3 regions of the Clostridium hominis genome follow, and region 3 is predicted to be linked to each of the others. Evidence: a T-box and tRNA genes for the amino acid it is inferred to sense, from the RefSeq annotation. Region 3 holds a T-box; the other regions hold tRNA genes.

Region 1 (2,287 bases), on a different contig from region 3:
GAATATGAGAGAATAATGATACTCCTTAGAGATGGGAAAAGATTTTTAGGAGGGATGGTTAATGAGAATAGGAAGTAAAAAGTGGGTTCTGTTTAAATTTGTACCATATGAATATAAAGTATTGGAAAAGTATTTAGAGAAAATGGCTTTAAAAGGTTGGATGCTTGAAGGTATGGTAGGTTTTTTTCTAAAATTTATTAAGATAGAACCTAAGGCGTTAAAATATTCAGTTGATGTTATGGATAAAATTCCAATGATTCTAGGAGGTGACAGCAAATCAGCAGTAGAGTGCAGGGAGTATTGTGAAGCTGCAGGTTGGAAGTTTATTTGCCAGATGGAAAAAATTCAAATTTACTGTAAGGAGAATGAAGTTTACAATATACCGATTCAAACTGATGAAGAGGAAAAATATAAATCTATATTTAAGGCTTCATTAAAATATAGCATTTTAAATATTTTATGTGTATCGATGCTTTTATACTCTCAATATCTTACTTCTTTTGGGAATGTATTTCCTGAGTTTTTAGCGGATAATTCCAAGCTTTTATTACTATTACTTTTAAGCTTGTGGTTTATTCAAGATTCTGTACAATTTATCCATTTTATAATATGGTCAATTACAGGGCGATTAAGATTAAAAAGGAATGAACCAATATCATATGATTTTAAAGCAATAACAGGTATAAAGCTTGTTTTAAATAAGATAATGTTCATTTTATTAGTGGCAATGTTGTGTATTATTATTTTATCAGGACTTTTAGGAAAGCATTTACTTGAATTTTTAATTGTACTTACGTTAAGTATATTAGCAGGAATAATATTATTTAAGGTTATAAAAAAGATAACTAATAAAGATGAGACAAGAAAATTAATTAATATTTCAATAGTTATTCTTATAGTAATAATTAATCTTATAATATATTCAAGAATGACAATCACTATAGGTATAAATGGAATACTTGGAGATAACAATGATTATGGAAGCTATAGCTTAGCTTTAAAAGATTTTGATATGATAAGCGCAGAATCATATGGGGAGAAGAAAGAGAGTGTTTTAGTATATTGTGAGCATTATATTGAAGATGATGAAAATTCGTATATTTCATATTATTTATACAGAAGCAGATATAATTTTATAATTGATTATGTGCTTAATAAAGAATTTGAAAAGATAAATAGATATGATAATGAAGAAGTTATAATTATGGAAAGTAATATACCTGACAATATTAAAGTGTATAAAAGTATAAATGAAGATAAATTTATTTTAGTATCAGATAATACATTTATTAGTTTATATATCAATAGGAAAGATTTAGACGGTGAAGAAGTTATAAACATTATATATGATAAAGTATTTAAAAGTGCAAGTTAATCTTGTGCTTTTAAAATTCTTAAGAGCATTTTTGCCAATTAACTTAAAAGAAAACAACCCTTATAGTAAGAATAAGGGTTGTTTTTTGGTTGCGGGGGCAGGACTTGAACCTACGACCTTTGGGTTATGAGCCCAACGAGCTGCCAACTGCTCCACCCCGCGATATTATGTTGTGCACATTTACTTGCTCAACTTGTGACCTAAGTATAACGTAGTAAATAATTAAAGTCAAAGATGTATTATGTTATATTAAGGCATAAGAGTATAAGAGATAGCTTAGAGTTCTATATACTATGATATAGTACAATGGTTGATAAAGAATTATAAGATAACTTTTTTGATAATTTAGCCATATATGATAATGATTTATTTACAAGGTTAATTTAATCTGAATTACTAATAGTCTACTATAATAATTTATGAATTTATGTGTTACTATAAACGGGACAAGTTGGTAAAGACGTAAAAGTACATTAGCACTAAAAATGAGTTGTATAAAATGACAGCTCAAATTATAGGAGGAATGGAAATGAAATCTAAAATAATTGCGCTAGTAATAGCAGGGACTACAATGTTAGGAACAGTATCAGCAAGTGCTGGTACAAGATACTATAATGTGAATAATGGTGGATATAGACACCATTGGACTAAGCATTTTAATAAACCTTGTAATCCAAATCAAGGTGAAAAACCATCAACTGGAGAGGATAATGTAGTAAAACCACCAGTATCAGATGATAATACAGTTGTAACACCACCGACGGGAGGAGAAAATACAGAAGTAACTCCACCAACTACAGGAGATGATACAACAGTAACACCACCAGCATCAGATGACAGTACAGTTGTAACGCCACCAACAGAAGGTGACACAGTAACAGATAATAATATAAATGCATCTGATAAGTTTAT
Region 2 (2,287 bases), on a different contig from region 3:
GATTTAAAAGCATTAGCAAATCATGTTGGTAAAGATGTTTACTTAGGAATTCGTTCTGAAAGATTTGTAAGTGGAGAAGCAGAGGAATGCTTTGAAGGAACAGTAGATGTAATTGAAGTATTAGGAAAAGAAAAAACATTATTCGTTAAATTAAAGAGCGGAAAAGATATAGTTATAACAGTTCCAGGTTACTATGCATATGAAGTTGGAGAAAAGCATACATTCGGATTTGATTTAGATGCATTACACTTCTTCGATGCAGAAACTGAAGAAAGAATAAATTAGTACAAGCAAAGCTTGTAGGAGAAATATTTGCCCTAGGGCAAAGAGAAATGTGCCTGCGGTGGAGAAATACTTGCCTTAGGGGCAAAGACAAATATGACTTCGTCAGAGAAATATGCTTATGGCAGATATAATATCTATGCTGTAGGCATATTTTTTTCTGTAGCTTTAACCACATATTTCTCTTCAGCCTGCTGAACATTTCTCTATGACGAAGTCATACATTTCTCTTGCCATAGGCAACATTTCTCTTTGTGAGCGAAGCGAACAACTTAACTATATTTCGTATATAATATTAAGTCCTAATTTCTTAGCGTATTCATATGCTTGATCCATAGATGAATCCCACATGAATTTAGGTTCATGACAATCGGAATTTATTATAACCTTCAAATTAGTTTTAGCTACTCTTTCCCAAAACTTATCATGAGGATAAGGATATCTATATACATCAGGAAATGATGTTATTCCTTTTCTAAAGCCATTTGCATTAAGCTCAAGTATAGTATCATTCTTTAGTGCACTTTCTATTATTATTTCACAAGCTTTATCACAGTTTTCATCCCAAGGAAGATTATTTACAAATATAAGATCAGGATGAGCTAAGAATTTGAAAAAGTCAGTTTCTAAAGCTTTAGAAATTGATAATGCATAATCTATGTAAGCATCGGTAGAACTTAATGAAAAAGTATGTACTAATTCACCTTTTGATAAGAATGCATGTTGACCTAAGATTAAGTAATCAATGCTTAAATAATTTAAGAGGTAATTATAATAGCTAGATACTGATTCATCATATTCTATTTCTAAACCTATTAAAATTTTTATTTTATCTTTGTATTTTATTTGCAAGTATCTAACAGTATCGATATAGTCTTGAAGCTCTGAATAATCCATTCTAGTATCTTTAGAGGAATTTAGTCTACCGTCAGGATATGGAGCATGGTCACTAAATCCTAATATAGTTAATTTACTTTCTAAGGCAGACTTTAAGTAATCTAATTCAGTTCCAACGGCATGTCCGCACCTATATGTGTGAGTATGATAATTTACTTTATGCATAATAGAAATCTCCTAAAATAATTTATTATAATATAATTCTATAAATATATTATATAAAAGTAAACAAAATAAACCTCACATAATAATGTAAGGTTTATGGTTGCGGGAGAAGGACTTGAACCTCCGACCTTCGGGTTATGAGCCCGACGAGCTGCCAACTGCTCCACCCCGCGATGTTATATAGTTGTTTAAGTATTTATATTATAGTATATACATAAATTACGATAATATGCTAAATAATAAAAAAATATTTTTATTTGTTTTAAAATAAGAAATATGTATCAATAGATTTAATAGATATTAAATTAAAAGGTAATATAGGGCTAAATATCGAATATATATTATTGTAAAGGTATACATTAGGAGTTGGAGGGGTCAAAATGAAAATAAAAATTAAATCACTATTAATAGATAAGGATAAGAGCATAGCGGAAGGTATATGTGGCGATAATGCTTTTACAGTAAGAGATTTAAAATTTAACGTAGATCCGGAAAGTTTAGAAGTAACTAATGAAGATTCTGAAATATTAAAATGCCTTAAACATTGCATTAATGAAAATAATAATGAAATAGATTACCTAAGAGTGAGCGAGCTCATAGATACGAGCAATATTATATGGAATAACTTCTGGAATGAAGAAGAATTTAATCGTACATGTAAATTTGAATTTAGAAATTGCTTTAATTTAGAAGAATGTAAATATGTTTATGTAAATTAGAATAAAAGTGCGAGCTAAGGCTCGCAGGTGAAAAGTCGGCTTCGTCGAAGGGAAAATGCTACTAGCGTAGCAGGGAAAGATTAACCAAAGTTAAAGGGAAAAGTATTAAAATAGATATAATGTACTATTGCCAAGGGCAATATTTTCCCTATCACCTTAGGGATATTTTCCACTCAGCTTCAGCTGACTTTTCCCCTTTGGCGAAGCCAAACTTTTCACCAAAG
Region 3 (2,287 bases):
TTCCAGCAGGTTTAGGATTACCTATATATCTAGTATTACCATTATCACTAGTTGCAGTATACGTTGGGGTACAGATATTTGGTAAGAAGGTAGATGAAGCTACTATAGAAGCGGAAAGTGGCGCTTTAGCAAAGTAATAAAATAAATAAGGGCTATTTTAAGAAGGTTGTACTTGGGGTACAACCTTCTTTTAGATTATTTAAAGTTTTAAAATTAAAATTTATATGAACGCAAAGATTAATTTTACATAATATAGTATAATTGTATTATAAAGTTGTTTAAGTGAAATAAGGGGGCATTATGGCAGTTTGGCAATTATTAATTATTTATGAGATAATACCAATAGTTTTATGGGGATTTGCATGGTATTATGAGAATAGTTATTCGCAATTTCCTGATACATCTAAGGGATTTAAGATTAAATGTGCAAAAGAAAATGAAGAGATATGGAAGTATGCTAATAAAACAGCAGGAAAAATATTTAATATTACAGCGATAGCATTATTTATATTTATAGCTATTACTTTAATTATGCTACCGATAAGCTTTATATTTATTGCAATCATTGTTGTTATAAGTATATTTATATCATTACTAATAATAAATATTATGATAAGAAAAAGAGCTAAATATAAAAGATAAAAAGAATTGACAGTTTTTACATTTTAGAATATTATAAAATTATAAAATGCATAGAAAAGAAGAGTAGTTTAGGAATGTGTCTAAAGAGAGCTAGTATTTGGTGAAAGCTAGCGTCATTGAACTTTATGAAGATGGTCTTGGAGCAGATTATCTGAGTCTTAGGATTAGGATAATACGGGAGCAACCGTTATATTGCAAGGTGATGATGGTCACCTAATGAGATATTTATTGTGAGATAAATATAAAAATAGAGTGGTAACGCGTATATAACGCCTCTATATGGGTAATTAACCTATATAGAGGCTTTTTTATTTAAATATAATTATAAATTAAAAATGATAAATTATAGATTAATTTATCGTCGCGAATTTAAAGTTTATAATTGAAATAAAGGGAGGAAAAGATATGACTAAAAAACCATATTATATAACTACGGCTATTGCATACACTTCAGGAAAGCCACATATCGGTAATACTTACGAAATAGTTTTAGCTGATAGTATAGCAAGATACAAGAGATTGCAAGGATACGATGTTCAATTCCAAACAGGAACAGATGAACATGGTCAAAAAATAGAATTAAAGGCTCAAGAGGCTGGAATTACACCAAAGGAATTTGTTGATAATATAGCAGGAGAAATCAAAGGTATCTGGGATTTAATGAATACTTCTTATGATAAATTTATCAGAACAACTGATGAATATCATGAAAAGCAAGTTCAAAAAATATTTAAGAAGCTTTATGAGCAAGGTGATATATATAAAGGTCATTATGAAGGATTATACTGTACACCATGTGAATCTTTCTTTACTTCATCTCAATTAGTTGATGGAAAATGTCCTGACTGTGGAAGAGAAGTTCAGCCAGCTCAAGAAGAAGCATACTTTTTAAAGCTTAGTAAATATACAGATAGATTAATTGAGCATATAAATACTCATCCAGAATTTATTCAACCAGAATCACGTAAAAATGAGATGATGAATAACTTCTTATTACCAGGATTACAAGACTTATGTGTATCTAGAACATCATTTAAATGGGGTATTCCAGTAGATTTTGATGATAAACATGTTGTATATGTATGGCTTGATGCACTTTCAAACTATATAACTGGGTTAGGATATGATTTGGATGGAGAGCATTCAGAGGCTTATACTAAGTTCTGGCCAGCAGATTTACACCTAATAGGTAAGGATATTTTAAGATTCCATACTATTTATTGGCCAATTATGTTAATGGCTCTTGATATTCCATTACCAAAGCAAGTTTTTGGTCATCCATGGTTATTACAAGGTGACGGAAAAATGAGTAAATCAAAAGGTAATGTAATATATGCTGATGATTTAGTAGAGTTATTTGGTGTTGATGCAGTTCGTTACTTCGTTCTTCACGAAATGCCATTTGATAATGATGGAACTATAACTTGGGAGCTTGTTACTGAGAGAGTAAACTCAGATTTAGCTAATACTTTAGGAAACCTTGTTTCAAGAACAGTTACAATGGTTGAAAAGTATTTCGATGGAGTTATTCCAGTACCAATGGTTAAAGAAGCCGTGGATGATGAGCTAATTACATTAGCGCTTGAAACTCCTAAAAAAGTTGCAGATAAGATGGAGCATCTAAAAATTGCAGATGCATTAGATC

Evidence for each region. The T-box of region 3 lies ahead of metG (methionine--tRNA ligase). A T-box ahead of a tRNA ligase gene usually reads a tRNA of that ligase, here a tRNA-Met.
Region 1: it encodes a tRNA-Met, which carries the amino acid that the T-box ahead of metG (methionine--tRNA ligase) is inferred to sense. The anticodon was not compared.
Region 2: it encodes a tRNA-Met, which carries the amino acid that the T-box ahead of metG (methionine--tRNA ligase) is inferred to sense. The anticodon was not compared.

Annotation. Positions count from the first base shown of each region.
Region 1 covers NZ_JACOOO010000016.1:203,147-205,433, reverse strand. Annotated here, with positions in the region: gene H8S20_RS09180 (PadR family transcriptional regulator) at 1-78, shown strand, start outside; gene H8S20_RS09175 (DUF2812 domain-containing protein) at 62-1,375, shown strand; tRNA gene H8S20_RS09170 (tRNA-Met) at 1,462-1,537, opposite strand; gene H8S20_RS09165 (CAP domain-containing protein) at 1,905-2,287, shown strand, end outside.
Region 2 covers NZ_JACOOO010000016.1:192,302-194,588, reverse strand. Annotated here, with positions in the region: gene H8S20_RS09130 (ABC transporter ATP-binding protein) at 1-285, shown strand, start outside; gene H8S20_RS09125 (histidinol-phosphatase) at 559-1,344, opposite strand; tRNA gene H8S20_RS09120 (tRNA-Met) at 1,442-1,517, opposite strand; gene H8S20_RS09115 (hypothetical protein) at 1,725-2,063, shown strand.
Region 3 covers NZ_JACOOO010000031.1:76,473-78,759, forward strand. Annotated here, with positions in the region: gene H8S20_RS13620 (Na+/H+ antiporter NhaC family protein) at 1-137, shown strand, start outside; gene H8S20_RS13625 (SdpI family protein) at 301-642, shown strand; T-box leader at 685-922, shown strand; gene metG (methionine--tRNA ligase) at 1,048-2,287, shown strand, end outside.